Linked DNA regions of Bradyrhizobium diazoefficiens. The protein of the gene in region 1 interacts with the protein of each later gene in a pairwise test. Links are inferred from orthologs where the notes say so. Each region holds a gene or a part of one and is shown in the gene's direction. Other genes may lie near its edges. The genes, in order: JJB99_RS23050 and dnaE.

The links.
Region 2: the proteins of JJB99_RS23050 (region 1) and dnaE interact in binary tests that used the Escherichia coli proteins (3 or more experiments, as listed by UniProt). The link is inferred for Bradyrhizobium diazoefficiens from one-to-one orthologs.

What each region holds. Positions count from the first base shown.
Region 1 is NZ_CP067100.1:4,812,017-4,820,940, reverse strand. Bases 3,128-6,026 are described here. They hold JJB99_RS23050 (aminotransferase), read left to right. Parts: upstream 3,128-3,937; coding sequence 3,938-5,116; downstream 5,117-6,026. Other genes in these bases: JJB99_RS23045 (polyamine ABC transporter substrate-binding protein), read left to right, coding at 5,122-6,026; JJB99_RS23055 (rhodanese-like domain-containing protein), read left to right, coding at 3,603-3,929; JJB99_RS23060 (potassium transporter Kup), read left to right, coding at 3,128-3,307. In the rest of the region: JJB99_RS23065 (potassium transporter Kup), read left to right, coding at 1-1,235; more of JJB99_RS23060, read left to right, coding at 1,379-3,127; more of JJB99_RS23045, read left to right, coding at 6,027-6,234; JJB99_RS23040 (lipid A biosynthesis lauroyl acyltransferase), read right to left, coding at 6,342-7,274; JJB99_RS23035 (beta-ketoacyl-ACP synthase), read right to left, coding at 7,283-8,560; JJB99_RS23030 (beta-ketoacyl-ACP synthase), read right to left, coding at 8,610-8,924. UniProt on the Escherichia coli protein: Shows aminotransferase activity with methionine and histidine as substrates, and to a lesser extent also with phenylalanine.
Region 2 is NZ_CP067100.1:3,873,435-3,883,504, forward strand. The notes cover bases 3,169-7,213. They hold dnaE (DNA polymerase III subunit alpha), read left to right. Parts: upstream 3,169-3,509; coding sequence 3,510-7,013; downstream 7,014-7,213. In the rest of the region: JJB99_RS18360 (hypothetical protein), read left to right, coding at 1-175; JJB99_RS18365 (MFS transporter), read right to left, coding at 378-1,547; JJB99_RS18370 (DUF3551 domain-containing protein), read right to left, coding at 1,766-2,068; JJB99_RS18375 (outer membrane protein), read left to right, coding at 2,322-3,041; JJB99_RS18385 (caspase family protein), read left to right, coding at 7,274-9,697; JJB99_RS18390 (30S ribosomal protein S2), read left to right, coding at 9,906-10,070. UniProt on the Escherichia coli protein: DNA polymerase III is a complex, multichain enzyme responsible for most of the replicative synthesis in bacteria. This DNA polymerase also exhibits 3' to 5' exonuclease activity. The alpha chain is the DNA polymerase catalytic subunit.

The sequences.
Region 1 (8,924 bases):
CGATCGGCCTGGTGACGCTGGGCGCCGTGTTCCTGGCGGTCACCGGCGGCGAGGCGCTTTACGCCGATCTCGGCCATTTCGGCCGCAAGCCGATCCAGTCGGCCTGGATGTTCTTCGTGCTGCCCTCGCTGCTGATCAACTATTTCGGGCAGGGCGCGCTGGTGCTGTCCGATCCCAGCGCGATCGAGCATTCCTTCTACCGCATGGTGCCCGAGCATCTGGTGCTGCCGCTGGTCGGCCTTGCGACCGCCGCCACCGTGATCGCGAGCCAGGCGGTGATCACCGGCGCCTATTCGCTGGTCTATCAGGCCGTGCAGCTCGGCCTGCTGCCGCGCTTCGAGGTGCGCTACACCTCCGAAACCCATGCCGGCCAGATCTATCTGCCGCGGGTGAACCGGCTTCTGCTGATCGGCGTGATGCTGCTGGTGCTGCTGTTCCACACGCCCAGCAACCTGGCATCGGCCTATGGCATCGCGGTCTCCACCACCATGGTGGCCGACGGCATCATGGGCTTCCTCGTGATCTGGAAGCTGTGGAATTGGCGCGCCGCGACCGCCGCGGTCGTGATCCTGCCCTTCGTCATGGTCGACATGACCTTCTTCAGCGCCAACCTGCTCAAGCTGCTCGAAGGCGCCTGGGTGCCGCTGCTGTTCGGCGCGGCTATGGCCGGGACGATCTGGACCTGGCGCAAGGGGACCGGCATCCTGATCCAGAAGACGCGCCGGATCGAGGTGCCGCTCGACGATCTGATCCGCAGCCTGGAGAAGCGGCCGCCGCATATCGTCAAGGGCACCGCGGTGTTCCTGACCAGCGATCCCGCTTTCGTGCCGACCGCGCTGCTGCACAATCTCAAGCACAACAAGGTGCTGCACGAGCACAACGTGATCCTGACCATTGAGACCGCGCATACGCCGCGGGTCGATCTGTCCGAACGCTTCCGGATGGAGAAGATCAGCGACAAGTTCTCGAAGGTCCGCCTGCGCTTCGGCTTTATGGAGCAGCCCAACGTGCCGAAGGCGCTGGCAATCGCGCGTAAGCAGGGCTGGCAGTTCGACATCATGTCGACATCGTTCTTCGTGTCGCGGAGATCGCTGAAGGCCTCGGCGCAGTCGGGCATGCCGCTGTGGCAGGACCATCTGTTCATCGCCCTGAGCCGGTCCGCGAACGATGCCACCGACTATTTCCAGATTCCCACCGGGCGGGTGGTTGAAGTCGGAACCCAAGTGACTATTTGAAAACGCAACTGCCGAACCCATGCGAAATTCGCATGGCGAGGGCCCAGAATCGGGCTAGGCTATGCCGGCAGCGCAGGACTATAAGCCGCGCGCTCTTCCGCCGTTGTGCAGTGAAGCATCTTTAGAGGCCATCGGGCTTTCCCATGATTAGCGACGTAGCGATTTCCGCCCCGGAAACGGCGGCGGCCAATGGGCATGGCGATGCCCACACCACCGCCGGCTTCGGCGCGCTGACGCTCGGCAGCATCGGCGTGGTCTATGGCGATATCGGCACCAGCCCGCTCTACGCGTTCCGCGAGGCGGTGACGGCGGCTTCGGGCGCCGAAGGGGTTGCCACGCCGGCAGCCGTGCTGGGCGTGCTCTCCCTGATCCTGTGGGCGCTGATCGTCGTGGTGACGCTCAAATACGTCGTGATCCTGCTCCGCGCCGACAACAACGGCGAGGGCGGCACGCTGGCGCTGATGGCGCTGGCCCAGCGCGCGGTCGGCACCGGCGGGGCGACCATCGTCCTGCTCGGCATCATTTCCGGCGCCCTGTTCTACGGCGACGCCGTGATCACGCCGGCGCTTTCGGTGCTGTCGGCGATCGAAGGCATGAAGGACGTCACGCTGACATTCGAGCCCTATATCGTTCCGCTGACGGTGGTGATCCTGGTCTGCCTGTTCGCCGTGCAGTCACGCGGCACGGCGCGCGTTGCGGCTTTCTTTGGCCCAATCATGTGCGTCTGGTTCGCGGTGATCGCGATCGCGGCGATCCACCCGATCATGCAGCAGCCGCAGGTGCTGTTCGCGCTGAACCCGCTCTATGCCGTGTCGTTCATGCTCCACCACGGCATCATCGGCTTCGTGACGCTGGGCGCGGTGTTCCTCGCCGTCACCGGCGCCGAGGCGCTCTACGCCGACCTCGGGCATTTCGGCAAGCGGCCGATCCAGACCGCCTGGCTCTTCATCGTGCTGCCGTCGCTGGCGCTGAACTATCTGGGGCAGGGCGCTCTTGTCCTCGGCGATCCCGGCGCGCTCGAGAGCCCGTTCTTTCAGCTGTTTCCGCAGGGCTGGGTGCGCGGCGGCATGGTCGTGCTCGCCACCATGGCCACCGTCATCGCCAGCCAGGCGGTCATCACTGGCGCTTACTCGCTGACGCGCCAGGCGATCCAGCTCGGCCTGCTGCCGCGCTTCGAAATTCGCCATACGTCGGAAGCCCATTCCGGCCAGATCTTCATCCCGCGCATCAACCAGCTGCTGCTGGTCGCGGTGGTGCTGCTGGTGCTGCTGTTCCGTTCCTCCAGCGCGCTGGCCTCGGCCTACGGCATCTCCGTCACCGGCACCATGGTGGTCACGGCGATGATGGGCTTCGTCGTGATCTGGAAGGCCTGGCGCTGGTCGCCGGTCGCTGCCGCCGCGCTGATCGTCCCCTTCCTGTTCCTCGACCTGACCTTCCTCGCCGCCAATCTGCTCAAGGTATTCGAGGGCGGCTGGGTGCCGCTGGCGCTCGGCGCGCTGATGATCCTCATGATGTACACGTGGCGGCGCGGCAGCCGGCTGCTGTTCGAGAAGTCGCGCAAGCTGGAGTTCCCGCTCGCCGACCTCGTCGCCATGCTGGAGAAGCGGCCGCCGCAGCGCGTGCCTGGCACCGCCGTGTTCCTGACCTCGGACCCCCTCAGCGCGCCGACGGCGCTGATGCATAGCCTAAAGCACTACAAGGTGCTGCATGAGAAGAACGTCATCCTCACCATCGAGACCGCGCAGACCCCGCGCATCGATCCGGCCGAGCGCGTCAAGCTCGAGCAGATCTCGCCCACCTTCTCCAAGGTGACGCTGAAGTTCGGCTTCATGGAATCGCCCAACGTGCCGAAGGCCCTCGCCATCGCCCGCAAGCTCGGCTGGCAGTTCGACATCATGTCGACCTCGTTCTTCCTGTCGCGCCGGGCGCTCAAGCCCGCCGCCCATTCCGGCATGCCGCGCTGGCAGGACCGGCTGTTCATCTCGCTCAGCCGCTCCGCCAACGACGCCACCGACTATTTCCAGATCCCCAGCGGCCGCGTGGTCGAGGTCGGCACCCAGGTGACGATCTAGCGGCTTCCACTGCTGTCATCGCCCGGCATTGACCGGGCGATCCAGTACTCCGAGACGGTTGTGATTGAACCGATAAGCCGCGGCCTACTGGATTCCCCGCCTTCGCGGGGAATGACACCGAACCTGATGAGAGAGTTGAAGTCCCTCAAACCGCCCCTTCAAGTCGCTGCGATTTAGCTTTAACTTGCGCCGCGCGGCTCAAGCCTTTGTAGCGCTTGATTTTCGTGAGCCGAGAGGCGAGTTTGCCCGCCGGCCGGGATCGCCCCGGCATGCGGCTGCGACGTTGGAGGATGAAGTGGCAAATCAAGTGCAGGATCTGACCCCGGAGGAGGTCTCCAAGGGTGTCGAGGAGGGCCGCTATCTGCTCGTCGACGTCCGCGAGCCGAACGAGGTCCAGGCCGAGGCCTATCCGTATGGCGTCGTCGTACCGCTCTCGACCTTCGACCCCAAGGCGATCCCCGACCCGCAAGGCAAGGAGGTCGTGTTCGCCTGCCGCTCGGGCAAGCGCTCGGTGACCGCCTCGCTCGCGGCGCAGGCGGCGGGTTTGCCTTATGACAAGCATCTGGCCGGCGGCATGCTCGGCTGGAAGGCGGCAGGTCTTCCCAGCAAGGTCGGCGGCTGATCGGCCCGATGTCCAAAAGCTCGTCCCTGAACAAGGTCTTCGCGGACCTGCCCGTCACCATCTTCGAGGCGATGTCGCAAGCCGCGCGCGACAACAATGCCATCAATCTCGGCCAGGGCTTCCCCGACGATCCCGGCCCCGAGGACATCCGCCGCGCCGCGGCCGAGGCGTCGCTAAACGGGTACAACCAGTATCCATCGATGATGGGCCTGCCAGAGCTGCGCCAGGCGATCGCGACCCATTACGGCCACTGGCACGGTCTCAAGCTCGACCCGATGAGCGAGGTGATGGTGACCTCCGGCGGCACCGAGGCGCTGACCTCGGCCATCCTCGCGGTGGTGCAGCCCGGCGACGAGGTAGTCTGCTTCCAGCCGGTCTACGATTCCTACCTGCCGATCATCCGCCAGGCCGGCGGCATTCCGCGCCTCGTCCGGCTCGAGCCGCCGCACTGGCGCTTGAATGAGGACATGCTGAAAAGCGTCTTCAATTCAAAGACCAAGGCGGTGCTGTTCAACAATCCCCTGAATCCCAGCGCGGTGGTCTATCCGCGCGAGGACCTTGAGTTGCTGGCGCGCTATTGCCAGGAGTTCGACGCCATCGCGATCTGCGACGAGGTCTGGGAGCATGTCACCTTCGACGAGCACAAGCATACCCCGCTGATCACCATCCCCGGCATGCGCGAGCGGACCATCAAGGTCGGCTCGGCCGGCAAGATCTTTTCGCTCACGGGCTGGAAGATCGGCTTTGTCTGCGCCGCGCCACAGCTCTTGCGCGTCGCCGCCAAGGTGCACCAGTTCCTGACCTTCACCACCGCGCCGAACCTGCAGGCCGCCGTCGCCTACGGTCTCGGTAAGTCCGACGACTACTTCCTGTCGATGCGCAAGGACCTGACCCGGAGCAGGGACCGCCTCACCAGGGGCCTCGAGAGTCTCGGCTTCCCCGTCCTGAGGTCGCAGGGCACCTACTTCCTCACCGTCGACCTGTCGCCGCTGGGCTTGAACGAGAGCGACACCGAGTTCTGCTGGCGCATCGTGAAGGATTACAAGGTGGCAGCGATCCCGGTCTCGGCGTTCTACGAGCAGGACCCGGTGACATCAGTGGTGCGCTTCTGCTTTGCCAAGAAAGACGAGACGCTCGACACGGCACTGGAGCGGCTGTCGGACGCGGTGCGCGGTCGCAAGAGGTAGGGAGGATGACGAACGTCAGCCGCTGCGGATTTGGCCTTGGTTTCGCAATCGCCGCGGCGCTGACGTTGCTCTCCGCCCCCGCCGGGGCCGACGAGCGGGTCGTCAACTTCTACAACTGGTCCAACTACATGGCGCCAGGTGTCCTCGAGGCCTTCACCAGGGAGACCGGCATCAAGGTGGTCTATGACACCTTCGATGCCAACGAGACGCTGGAGACGCGCCTGATGGCCGGCAAGTCCGGCTACGATGTCGTGGTGCCCACGGCCTATTTCCTGCAGCGCCAGATCAAGGCGAACATCTTCCAGAAGCTCGACAAGTCGAAGCTGCCGCACCTTAGCAACGCCTGGCCGATGGTGACCAAGCACCTTGCGACCTACGATCCCGGCAACGATTTCGCCGCCAACTACATGTGGGGCACGACGGGCATCGGCTACAACGTCGCCAAGGCGAAGGCGATCCTGGGAGCGGACGCGAAGATCGACAGCTGGGATATCGTCTTCAAGCCGGAGAACTTGGCGAAGTTCAAAGACTGCGGCGTCCACATGCTCGACTCCGCCGACGACATCTTTCCCGCGGCCCTGAACTATCTCGGGCTGGATCCCAACTCGACCAAGCAGGCTGACCTGGAGAAGGCCGCCGAAATCGTCGCAAAAGTCCGCCCCTTCGTGCGCAAGTTCCACTCCTCCGAATACCTGAGCGCGCTTGCGACCGGCGAGATTTGCTTCGTGGTCGGCTGGTCCGGCGACATCATGCAGGCCCGCGCCCGCGCGGCGGAAGCCAAGAGCGGCATCGAGATCGGCTATGCGATCCCGAAGGAGGGCGCGCAGATGTTCTTCGACAATTTCGCGATCCCCGCCGAAGCCAAGAACGTCAACGAAGCCTACGAGCTGATCAACTATCTCTACCGCCCCGACGTTGCCGCCAAGAACTCGGACTTCCTGTCCTACGCCAACGGCAACCTCGCCAGCCAGAAGCTGGTCGATCCGAAGATTCTGAACGACAAGAACATCTATCCGGACGAGGCGACGCTCGCAAAACTGTTCGTCATCACCGCGCGCGAGCCGGCGACCCAGCGCATCATCAACCGGCTGTGGACCAAGGTGAAGACGGGGCGGTAGTTGATGCTGTCATTCCGGGATGGTGCGAAGCACCAGACCCGGATCTCGAGATTCCGGGTTCGATGCTTTGCATCGCCCCGGAATGACGGCAACAGAGACCAGCCCGCCTACCGCCACCGCCGGTGCAGCCACAGCCACTGCTCGGGATGCTCGCGGACCCAGCTCTCCACCACGCTCGTGACCGCCTGCATCGTGCCCTGGATGTCGATCCTGCCGTCGGCGCCGCGCACCGGCTGGACCTCTTCGGTCAGCTCGCCGCGAAAGCGGCCGCCGGGCAGGCGGATGATGCGGACGCCGTGGATTGGGCATTCGACCTGGCGCAGCAGTCGGGCAAGCGTCGGATTGGCGCGGGTCTTGCGGCCGAAGAAGGTGACCTCGACGCCGCTGGTCAGATACTGGTCGATCAGCATCGCGACGTGCTTGCCCTCTTTCAGCGCCTGCCCGAGCCGGAGCGGTGCGTCGCGGCCGGCCGGGATCAGCGTGCCCATGTTGACCTGGCGCATCTCCTGGATGATGCGGTCGGCAGAGGCGATGTTCGGCCTGCGGTAGAGGATCGCAGCATCGAGCCCATGCGCGACCGCGGCGAGCGCCGGCAATTCCCAATTGGCGAGATGGGCTGCAAAAATCAGCGCCGGCTTGCCGTCCTCACGGATCTGGTCGAACAGCTCGATGCTGCGCTCGGACAGCTCGATCCTGCTGTTCTCCGGGTGCTCGCGATTGTAGTCCCAAACCTGGTCCATGTGAGCGAATTCGGCGCCGACCCGGCCGAGATTGTCCCACACGCCCATCAGGATCTGCTCGATCTCCTCCGGCGACTTCTCGGGAAACGCCGCGGTGAGGTTGGCGCGGCCGATGCGATGCTCGCGCAGGCGCGGGCCGATCAGCTTCGTCACCCGCGCGAAAAAATCCGCCGTCTTGACCGGGTCGAAATAGCGTGTGGTACGCAGCATGCCGACGGTGGCGGCGCCGATCAGGCCTCCGCCGACCGTTTTGGCAAGCTCCCGCGCGCGGGCCTTCGTGCTCGCAGGAAGCAGCGCCATGCGTCCGGTCAGGCCGGTTCGCGGGTCAGGATGAGCGAGGCGTTCTGGCCGCCGAAGCCGAACGAATTCGACATCACCGCGGTGACGCGGGCATCGCGCGCCTTGTTGCCGACGACGTCGAACAGGATCGTCGGATCCGGATTGTCGTAGTTGATCGTCGGCGGGATGCGCTGATGCTCGAGCGTGAGCAGCGAGAAGATCGCCTCGACCGCGCCTGCGGCCGAGATGGTGTGGCCAACCATCGACTTGTTGGAGGTGACCGGGATCTTCTGCGCAAGATCGCCGAACACGGCCGACGTCGTGTTGAACTCCATCTTGTCGTTCTCGGGCGTCGCGGTGCCGTGCGCGTTGATGTGGTCGATCTGGTCCGGCGTCATGCCGGCATCGGCCAGCGTCTTGTTCATGCAGCCGATGATCGGCTTGCCGTCAGGGGACGAGCGGGTGCGGTGGAAGGAATCGGTGAGCTCGCCGCAGCCGGCGATCACGCCGAGAATCTTTGCGCCGCGCGCGATTGCCGCTTCATAGCTCTCGAGCACGAGCGCGCCGGCGCCTTCAGCCATGACAAAACCGTCGCGGTTCTTGGAGAAGGGACGGGAGGCGGCCTGCGGCGGATCGTTCTGGGTCGACAGCGCCGAGAGCAGCGAGAAGCGCACCAAGGCTTCGGGGTTCACGGTGCCGTCGGTCGCGACGCACAGCGCAGCATCGGTCTCGCCGCGGCGGATCGCCTCGACGCCGAGCTGGATCGAGGTGGCTCCGGATGCGCATGCCGTCGACAGCGAGATCGGCGAGCCCTTGGTGCCGAAGGTCTCGGCGAGATAGGCTGCGACCGAGCCGAACATGAAGCGGTGGTGATAGGCGCTGTACTTGCCGCCGCCGGAGATGCGCAAGAGATCGTCATAGGTGAAGTCGGTCGTGCCGACGGCGCGGCCGAGCTCGCGGCGCTGCGGCCATTCGACCTCGACCGGCGCAACGGCGAGGAAGAGGGGGCCCGGGAAGTCGGCCTTTGCGCCGATGCCGGCCTGCTCGAGCGCTTCCTGCGTCACCAGCTCCGCCATCCGTTCGGACAATCCGGTGGAGGAGAACGGATCGACACTAACGAAATCGACAGTGCCGGCCATCGTGGTCTTGAGGCCATCGACCGGAAAGCGCGTGATGGTGCGGATGCCGGATTCGCCGGCGACGAGCTTTGCCCAATTGTCGGCCTTGCCGGCGCCGAGCGAGGTCATGATGCCCATGCCGGTGACGACGACGATGGGGCGCCCGAGTTTGTCGCGTGGTGCAGTCATGTCGATCCCCCGATGAGTAGAGCATAGCCTGCTAAAGCGCGGACGCGCTTCAGCTCACCGCCTCGACCAGCGCCATGCCTTCGCCGCGCCAGTGTCCGGCCCCCACCACCACGATCTGGGTGGGCGCCCCCTGCATTTCAATCTCGGTCCCCGTGGAATCGTTCGGCGGGAACAGCGCGCCGCGCGAGATCGAGAGCGCGGCGAGCGCGATCCCGAGCGGGAATTGCGTTTCCATGGCGTGGCCGAACATGGTGCCGGTCGAGCGCACCGGAAAATCAGCGTGGCTCTTCAAGAAGCCGCGCTCTTCACTCGTCGCGGGCTCGGCCCCGGTCGCACCCGTGATGATCGCGCCCTTGCCCTCGCG
Region 2 (10,070 bases), 940 kb from region 1 along the record:
GGCGGATGTGCCTCGCACCGAGTTCGTCACGGGCATCGAGGCGTGGAAGCGATGCCGAAGCGGCATCATCGACCCGGCGCAGCTCGGTCACGGACCGACGACAGCTCTGTTCTTCGCCCGCGTCAACCTGGCGCGCGATCTGCTCGCAGTCGCCAAGGTCGAGACCTCGGCATGAGACGGTTGGCGCGCGGCGCGTGACCCGCATCGCGCCTTGGATGACGCTGCGCTCTTGCTCTGTGACGCCATGGCGCAATGTGGTGAGGAAGGAGCCATCGAGATCGGACCATTGCTGGTTGCGCCGCCCTGGCGGTAAACGATTCAAGGTCGGTGTCGGGCTGCGTGCCCTCGTCTGGCGGGTCGCCCGACCAGCGCTGACCTCATGCCACCGGATCCCTGGCGGAATCCGCGCGGCTGCGGCGATCCGGCGCCAATGATGGCGCGAGCGGAGCAGCATCGCCGCTCGACGTGACCTCGACCGGAGGACCGAGCGCATTGGCGGTGTTGAATGCCGAATGGTTCAGTGCGGCGGCGAGCGCCTGTGCATCGCCGGCGACGTCCATCAGCCGTGTCTGGAGGATCGCGCCGAGGGAGACGCTCGCACCGATGGCGAAGACGTCCGCCGCGAGCAGCCAGGGATTGCCGGCGGCAAGCGGAAACAGCAGCAGCGCGATCGCGGCGAACAGCAGGATGATGCCCGCCGTCGGCATCAGGGCGCGGTCGGCAAAGCGTGGCACGAACAGGTTGCCGAGCGTGGCACCGATGCCGAACACCGCCAGGAAGAACGGGATGACCGCCGTGCTGATTTTGGTGACCTCGATCAGTGTCGTGGCAAGATAAGTGTAAACGGCGAACATGCCGCCGAAACCGATGGCGCCGATCGCCAGCGTAATCCAGACGCGGCCGCGTCGGAGTGCTCCGAGCTCGCGCAGCGGATCGGACTTGCCGGCCTGGTCGCGCGGTACGAACAGGGCGCTCAGCAGCACCGTGAGCAGCGCCAGCACGGATACGAGGACAAAACTCGCGCGCCAGCCGACGGCCTGACCGATCAGGTTGGCCAACGGCACGCCGATGATGGTGGCGCAGGTCAGGCCGAGCATCACCTGGCCGATCGCCTGCGAGCGGCGATCTGAAGGAACGAGCGAGGCCGCGACGAGCGCAGCGATGCCGAAATAGGCGCCATGCGGCAAGCCGGAAAGAAAACGGGCCGCGATCATCAAGCCGAAGCCGGGCGCAAGCGCGGTGAGTGCGTTGCCCATCGCGAAGACCAGCATCAGCGCCAAGAGCTGCGTGCGCCGCGGAAAGCGCGCGCCGAGCACGGCGATCAGCGGCGCGCCCAGCACCACGCCGAGCGCATAGGCGCTGATCGCGTGTCCCGCGGTCGGCTCGTCGATCCCGAGATCGGCAGCGAAGAACGGCAGCAGGCTCATCGACGCGAACTCGGTGGTGCCGATCGCAAAGCCGCCCATTGCGAGCGAGAACAGGACAATGGCGAGGCGAGGGGAAGCCGAGATCGCTCGGCGCGAGGTCGCTTGAGGCGGAGCTGTCATGTCCTGCATTGGTGGCGTCAACGGGAACCAGCCCAGCGAACGTCGCCACCCCTGCAAGATTTATCCGTCGTACTTAAACCGCGATCGGCTTGCGTCAACACCGGAGCCCCGACGCCGGGCCTGCCGCATATCAGCGTCCCAATTCGGACGTGGCCATCCGCTCGCTTGCAACGAGGGGCGCACTGATCGCAACGACCGTGAGGCGGGCGCGACGCCTCTCATCGCGGCAGGTAATAGCCCGGCGCCGACACGCGCGGGCGATTTTGATAGACGTAGGGGTCATCGCTTTGGCCTGCAAAGTACGGATTAGCGATGCAAGTCAGCGCGCGACCCGATGCGCTCGCTTGACACTGCGTGTAACTGTCGAACCTGCAATTGCTCAGTCCCGGCCATTCATCGCCCGTCAGGCAGAACGCATGATTGGTGCCGAAGGCGCGCGCGGGCGTGCTTGCGCCGAGCGCGAATGTGGCGAGAGCGAGCGAAAATGTGGCGACAATTGGGAGGGCGATTCGTCCACGCATTTCGGTTCTCCAATCACGCGAATGTGCGCGCGACGTTGTTGCGCGCCCACGCACTGTATCTCGTGCAGAAGACATTGGAACTGCAGAAAACTCTTGTTTCAAAGGGTTTCTGGCGCGCGCTGCTAAACATCCGTTAACGCAGCAGGGGCCTTTGGCCCTGACTGTTGCGTCGAGGTTACAGCAATTCCGTCGATCACTGCTAAGACGACACCACGGCCCGGGGGCCTACTGAAGAAACTGGAACGGGAATCAAATGAACAAGAATTTGTTGCTTGCTGCTGTGAGCTTCGTCGCGCTCAGTGCGGCTGCGCCGGCTGTGGCTGCTGACCTCGCGGCGCGGCCCTACACCAAGGCTCCGCCGGCGGCGATCGCCGCGGTCTACGATTGGAGCGGCTTCTACATCGGTATCAACGGCGGCGGCGCCTCGTCGCACACCAGTTGGGATCTCGTCGGCTTCGGTCCGGAAGGTTCGCACGATGCGACCGGCGGCACCGTCGGTGGTCAGGTCGGTTATCGCATGCAGTCCGGCCAGTGGGTGTTCGGCGTGGAAGGCCAGGGCAACTGGGCCGACTTCACGGGCGACAACATCAGTGCTGTGACCGGCTTCCGCAATCGCACCAAGATCGACTCGTTCGGTCTGATCACCGGCCAGGTCGGCTACGCCTGGAACAACGTGCTCGCTTATGTGAAGGGCGGCGCGGCGGTTGTCGGCAGCAAGTATGACGTCTTCACCGCCGCTGGGGCGAGCTTCGACTCGGCGAGCGCGACCCGTTGGGGCGGCACGGTCGGTGCCGGCCTCGAAGTGGGCTTCGCGCCGAACTGGTCGGTTGGCGTCGAGTACAACCACATCTTCCTGGGCGGCAAGGACGTCACCTTCGCCAGTGGTGCCGTCGACCACATCAAGCAGGACGTCGACATGGGTCTCGTCCGCCTGAACTACAAGTTCGGCGGCCCGATGATCGGCAGGTACTGAGACTGATCGCCCCATAAGGAGCGGTCGTCGAAAAGCCCCGGCCTCGCGCCGGGGCTTTTTTATTGTTCGAATTCAGCTAGCTAACCATTCTCTCGCGGGATGGTTCAGATGGCTTGACTCCTGAGAACGAAATGAGAACAATGTTCTTCATACGTTCTAGCAAGGGAGCGAGACCATGTTCAGGATTTTCGTGGAAGAAGCCGCCGCACTGGCGTCGATCACGCTGTTCGTCGGGATGATCGCGATCTGGGCGCAGGTGATTCCACAGCTGTAGTCAGCCGTGCCCCTCTAGTCCCCCTTTGGCGCCGCGTTGGGGAAAAGCGGGATGAGGCCGCCGATTGGCGGCTGCGGCGTGGACTCTGACGCGGCGAGCCCCCACCATTGTGGGGCGAGTCGGCCGGGCGAGTGCAGGATGCCTCCGGTGCGGACGACCGCCCCATCTCATCTGCAAGAGGCCGTCACGCGACCATGCCGAGCGCCGGATTTGTCCACCTTCACGTTCACTCGGCCTATTCGCTGCTCAAGGGCTCGATCAAGATCGCCAAGCTCGCCGAGCTCGCGAAGAAAGACCACCAGCCGGCCTTAGCGCTGACCGACACCGACAATCTGTTCGGCGCGCTGGAATTCTCCGACAAGATGGCGGGCTCCGGCATCCAGCCGATCGTCGGCTGCGAGCTCGCGATCGATTTCGGCGACCAGGATCCGACCGCGCGCAATGCGATGGGCCCCTCGCGCGTGGTGCTGCTGGCGGCGCAGGAGCGCGGCTATCGCAGCCTGATGCGGCTGAACTCGCGCGCGTTCCTCGAATCGCCGGACAGCCATGCGCCGTTCATCAAATTCGATTGGCTCGAGAACGAGACCGAAGGCCTGATCGCGCTCACCGGCGGCCCCGACGGACCGATCTCGCTGGCGCTGGCCGGCGGCTATGCCGAACTCGCCGCCGCGCGCTGCGAGCGTCTGGCCGGGCTGTTCGGCGACCGGTTCTACATCGAATTGCAGCGCCACAATATCGACAAGGAGCGGCGCATCGAGAGCGGGCTGATCGACATCGCCTACGCAAAAGGCCTGCCGCTGGTCGCGACCAACGAGCCGTATTTCGCCTCGACCGATGATTACGAGGCCCATGATGCGCTCTTATGCATCGCCGGCGGCCGGCTGATCGCCGAGACCGATCGCGTGCAGCTCACCCCCGATCACCGCTTCAAGACCCGCGCCGAGATGGCGGTGCTGTTCGCCGACATTCCGGAGGCGCTGGCTTCCACGGTCGAGATCGCCGAGCGCTGCTCGTTCCGCCCGATGACGCGCAAGCCGATCCTGCCGTTCTTCACCGTCGGCGCGGCCGGCAGCTCCGATGCGGCCGCGGTCGAGGCGGCCGAGCTGAAGCGGCAGGCAGAGGAGGGGCTCGCCAACCGCCTGCGCGTGCACGGCCTGTCGCAGGGCACGACGGAGGAAACCTACGCCAAGCGGCTGGCTTTCGAGCTCGACGTCATTACCCGCATGAAATATGCGGGCTACTTCCTAATCGTGTCCGACTTCATCAAATGGGCGAAGTCGCAAGGAATCCCGGTCGGGCCGGGCCGCGGCTCCGGCGCCGGCTCGCTGGTCGCCTGGGCGCTGACCATCACCGACCTCGACCCGATCAAGTTCGGCCTGCTGTTCGAGCGCTTCCTCAATCCCGAACGCGTCTCGATGCCGGACTTCGACATCGACTTCTGCCAGGACCGCCGCGGCGAGGTGATCAGTTACGTGCAGCAGCGCTACGGCCGCGACCAGGTCGCGCAGATCATCACGTTCGGCACGCTGCAGGCGCGCGGCGTGCTGCGCGACGTCGGCCGGGTGCTGCAGATGCCCTACGGCCAGGTCGACAAGCTGACCAAACTCGTGCCGCAGAATCCGGCCGCGCCGGTGACGCTGGCGGCTGCGATCGAGAGCGAGCCGAAGCTTCAGGCGTTCCGTGACGAAGACCCGGTGGTCGCGCGCGCCTTCGACATCGCACAGCGCCTCGAAGGCCTGACCCGGCACGCCTCGACCCATGCCGCCGGCATCGTGATCGGCGATCGCCCGCTAAGCGAGCTGGTGCCGCTCTACCGCGATCCCAAATCCGACATGCCGGTGACCCAGTTCAACATGAAATGGGTGGAGCCGGCGGGCCTCGTCAAGTTCGACTTCCTCGGCCTGAAGACGCTGACCGTGCTCGACGTCGCGTGCAAACTGCTCAAGCCGCGCGGCATCGATGTCGATCTCGCCACGCTGCCGATCGACGATGCCGAAAGCTACCAGATGCTGGCACGCGGCGAGGTGGTTGGCGTGTTCCAGGTTGAAAGCCAGGGCATGCGGCGCGCATTGGTCGACATGCGTCCCGACCGCTTCGAGGACATCATCGCGCTGGTCGCGCTGTATCGCCCGGGTCCGATGGCGAACATCCCGACCTATTGTGCGCGCAAGCACGGCGACGAGGAGCCGGAATATCTGCACCCCGTGCTGGAGCCGATCCTGAAGGAGACCTTCGGCGTCATCATCTACCAGGAACAGGTGATGCAGATCGCGCAGGTGATGTCGGGCTATTCGCTCGGCGACGCCGACCTCTTGCGCCGCGCCATGGGCAAGAAGATCCGCGCCGAGATGGAGAAGCAGCGCGAGATCTTCGTCGCCGGTGCGGTCAAGAACGGCGTGCCGAAGGGCCAGGCCGAGACCATCTTCGAATTGCTGGCGAAGTTCGCCGACTACGGCTTCAACAAGAGCCACGCGGCGGCCTATGCGCTGGTGTCCTACCACACCGCCTACATGAAGGCGCATTACCCGGTCGAGTTCATCGCGGCGTCGATGACGCTCGATCTGAACAACACCGACAAGCTCTCCGAATTCCGCTCCGAGGCGCAGCGCCTCGGCATCAAGGTCGAGCCGCCGAACATCAACCGCTCGGGGGCGACCTTCGAGGTCGGCGACAAGGTCATCTATTACGCGCTCGCCGCGCTCAAGGGCGTCGGCATTCAGGCGATCGAGCAGATCATCGAGGAGCGCACCAAGCGGGGGCTGTTCACCTCGCTCGCCGACTTCGCCGCGCGGGTGTCGCCGCGCGCGATCAACAAGCGCATCATCGAGAGCTTAGCTGCGGCCGGCGCCTTCGACACGCTGGAGCCGAACCGCGCGCGCGTCTTCGCCGGCGCGGATGCGATCCTCGCCGCCTGCCAGCGCGCGCACGAAGCCGCGACCATCGGCCAGAACGACATGTTCGGCAGCTCGGCCGATGCGCCGACCATCATGCTGCCGCAGATCGAGCCATGGCTGCCGGCCGAAAAGCTCCGCCGCGAATACGACGCGATCGGCTTCTTCCTGTCGGGCCATCCACTCGACGACTACGCCACCGTGCTGAAGCGCCTGCGGGTGCAGAGCTGGGCCGAGTTCTCGCGTGCGGTGAAGACCGGCGCCACAGCTGGCAAGGTCGCCGCCACCGTGGTGTCGCGCATGGAGCGCCGCACCAAGACCGGCAACAAAATGGGCATCATGGGGCTCTCCGATCCCACGGGCCACTTCGAGGCGGTGCTGTTCTCGGAAGGCCTGGCGCAATACCGCGACGTGCTGGAGCCGGGCGCGGCCGTGCTGCTGCAGCTCGGTGCCGAGCTGCAGGGCGAAGACGTCCGCGCCCGCGTGCTGCATGCCGAGCCGCTCGACGATGCCGCCGCCAAGACGCAGAAGGGCCTGCGCATCTTCCTGCGCGACACCAAACCGCTGGACTCGATTGCCAAGCGGCTCGCCGGCCCCGAGATGGCGGCCACCAATGGTGCCGCGCCGAAAGTCGGCAGCCCCGGCCTCGCGCCGCGCTCCAATGGCGACGGCGAGGTCTCGCTGGTGATGATGCTCGATCTCGAGACCGAGGTCGAGATGAAGCTGCCCGGGCGCTTCAAGGTCTCGCCGCAGATCGCCGGTGCCATCAAGGCGGTCGCTGGCGTCGTGGACGTGCAGCAGCTGTAACGTCATCTTCTGCCGGGTTCTTTGCAGGCCCCGAGGCGCGGCGACCCTGCGCAAATTGGAGAGGGGCAGCGGCGGCTGTTTTGCCGGTACGAGGCTGACATGGAGCTGACGCCGGCCGGAAAGCCGGCCATGGCATCGCCTCAATCCAAGCTCTTCCTTAGCCAAGCCTTTTCGTCATTCAGGGCTTTCGTTCAATTGCCATTCAGCTGGCTGCGTGTCTGATGCGCGCTGGCACCTCAACGACAAAGCGGGCACAAGCCATGCGTGGGACGCTCAAGATCTTCATCTGCCTTCTCCTGCCGATCGTGGTTCTTGCCGCGGGCGCGCCGGATCAGGCGCGTGCGCAGCAGCAGGAAAAGCGCATCGCGCTCGTGGTCGGCAACGGCGCTTACGCCAAGTCGCCTTTGGCGACCACCGCGAACGATGCCGGCTTGATTGCGCAGACGCTGCAGGCGGCGGGCTTCGACGTCGTCGGCGCCCGCGATCTCGACGGTGACACGCTGCGCAAGAGCTTTCGCGACTTCATCCAGAAGGCGCAGGCTTCCGGACCCGGCACCGTCGCGATGATCTATCTGTCCGGCTATGGCGTGCAGCTGGCCGGCGAGAACTATTTCATCCCGGTCGATACCAACATCAGCCGCGACACCGACATCCCGACCGAGGCGCTGCGCATCAGCGACTATGCCCGCCAGCTTGCCGCCATCCCGCTCAAGGCCAACATCATCGTGCTCGACGCAGCGCGCGCGCAGCCCTTCATCGAGGGCGGCCAGCAGCCGATCGCGAGCGGGCTCGCTCTGGTCGAGCCCGATCCGAACATGCTGATCGCCTTCAACGCAGCGCCGGGTACGGTCGCGCCCGAAGAGCCGGGGCCCTATGGCATCTATGCACAATCGCTCGCCGAGATGATCCGCACCGGCGGGCTGTCGCTGCCGGAGGTGTTCGACCGCGTCCGCCTGCGCGTCAACGAGGCCTCCAAGGGGGCGCAGGTACCGTGGGACGAGCAGAAGATATCGGCGCAGTTCTCATTCTTCGAGCGCGGGCCCGACGCGCCGCCGCCGGCGGCCGCGCCCGACCAGGTCGCGGCGATCCGCGCCAAGCCGATCCGCGATCTCGGCGTGCAGGACGCCTATGCCGCCGCGCTCGCGCGCGACACGCTGCCGGCCTACGAGGAGTTTCTCGCGGCCTATCCCGGCGATCCACTTGCGAAGCGCGTGATGGCGATTGTGGCGGCGCGCCGTGAGGCGATCACCTGGCGGCGGACCTATCGCGCCGACACGCCGGATGCCTACTGGTCCTATCTGCGCCGTTATCCGCGCGGGCCGCATGCGGGCGATGCACGACGACGTCTTGCGATCCTGACGGCGCCGCTCGAGCCGCCGCCGACGTTCGCGATGATGGACTATGACGTGCCGCCCCCGCCACCGGAGGAGATCGTCTACGTCGATCGTCCCGTGCTGTATTTCAGCGATCCCGTGTTCGACTTCGTGCCGCCGCCGCCGCCGCCGGTCTATTTCTGCCCGCCGCCGCCGCCGGACTTTGTCGTATTGCCGCCGCCGCTGCCCGTGGTCGGGCTGTTCGTGCTGCCGCAGCCGGTGTTCGTGCCGATCCCGGCGTTCTACAGCCCGCCGGTCTATGTCGCACCGCCGCCGAACAACATCATCTTCAACAACATCCACAACACCACCGTCATCAATACCGTGATCAACCAGGCACCGGCCCCGCCGCCGGCCGGGAATATCGCCGCCGCCACGGTCGTCGCGGCGAATGGAGCTGGCCGCGCCGGCGCGCTGACGCCGGTGCCCGCCGCCGTCAAGCAGCAGGCGATGACGATCCAGACCAACCCCGGTCGGCAGCTCACGCCAAGCCAGGCGGCGTTCGTCAGCAATCCCACGGCCAAGCCGGCCGCGATAATGGCGAAGCCGGTCACCACGACGCCGACTGCGGTCACTCCCACCGCGGCGCCGCCAGCCGGCCATGCGCTTCCGGGCTTCCAGAACACGCCGGCTGCACCGGCGGGTGCGGCAGGAACTGCGCCGAACCGGCTGGCGCCGACCACGTCGACGGCACCTGCCAATGGTCAGCCGCAGGGTCGTCCCAATACCGCGACGGCGCCTGCCAATACGACCGCTCCGGCCGGCGCCGCGACCTTGCCGGCCTCCAAGCCGCCTGTGGCGCAGACGCCGCCAGTCGGACGAGCGGAGCGTGGGAAATCGCCGGCGCATGAGCCGGCCGTGACCCCGCCGACCACGACACCGGCGGGCAAGCCGCCCATGACCACGACGAACGTGACCAACGGGAAGCCGACGCAGCCATCGCCGCCGGTCACTGCGCGGGAGCACATCAAGCCGCAGAGCCTGCGGCCTGCAACACCGTCGCCCGCGCAGGTCTCGAGGCCGCCGCCGGCCCCGCCGCATCCGCAAGCGCTCGCAAGGCCGGCACCTCCACCTCCGCCGCGGGTGGCCGCGCCGCCTCCGCCACCACGCCCGCCAGTTGCAGCCGCACGGCCCGCGCCACCGCCAATGGCTCGGCCCGCGCCGCCTCCGCCGGTGGCCCGGCCGGCGCCCCCGCCGCCGCGAATGGCGGTCGCGCCACCACCTCCGCCACGTCCGGCCGCCCCACCGCCACGGCCGGCTACCCCGGCGCCAGCCGCGAAAAGATGCCCGCCCAATCAGCCCAAGTGCTAGCGGGCAGGGCGGAATTGCCCGACCGGGCCTTTCAGGGACGATAAAGCCCTGAAAGGCCCTTATTTCCTTGCTTCTGGCCGAAATGGCGCTATATAGCGCGCCATCTCACACGGAAACATGGCTCACAAGGCCGTCCGGTGGCAGCCGGGGCGAGAACGCTCCGTTTTGCTCACACGTTTCCGGAGGAACCAACCGGAGAATTAGAACGATGGCGCTACCCGATTTCACTATGCGTCAGCTGCTCGAAGCTGGCGTGCACTTTGGTCACCAGTCTCACCGCTGGAATCCGAAAATGGCTCCGTTCATTTTCGGCACCCGCAACAACATCCACATCGTCGATCTCGCCCAGACCGTGCCGATGCTGCACAGTGCC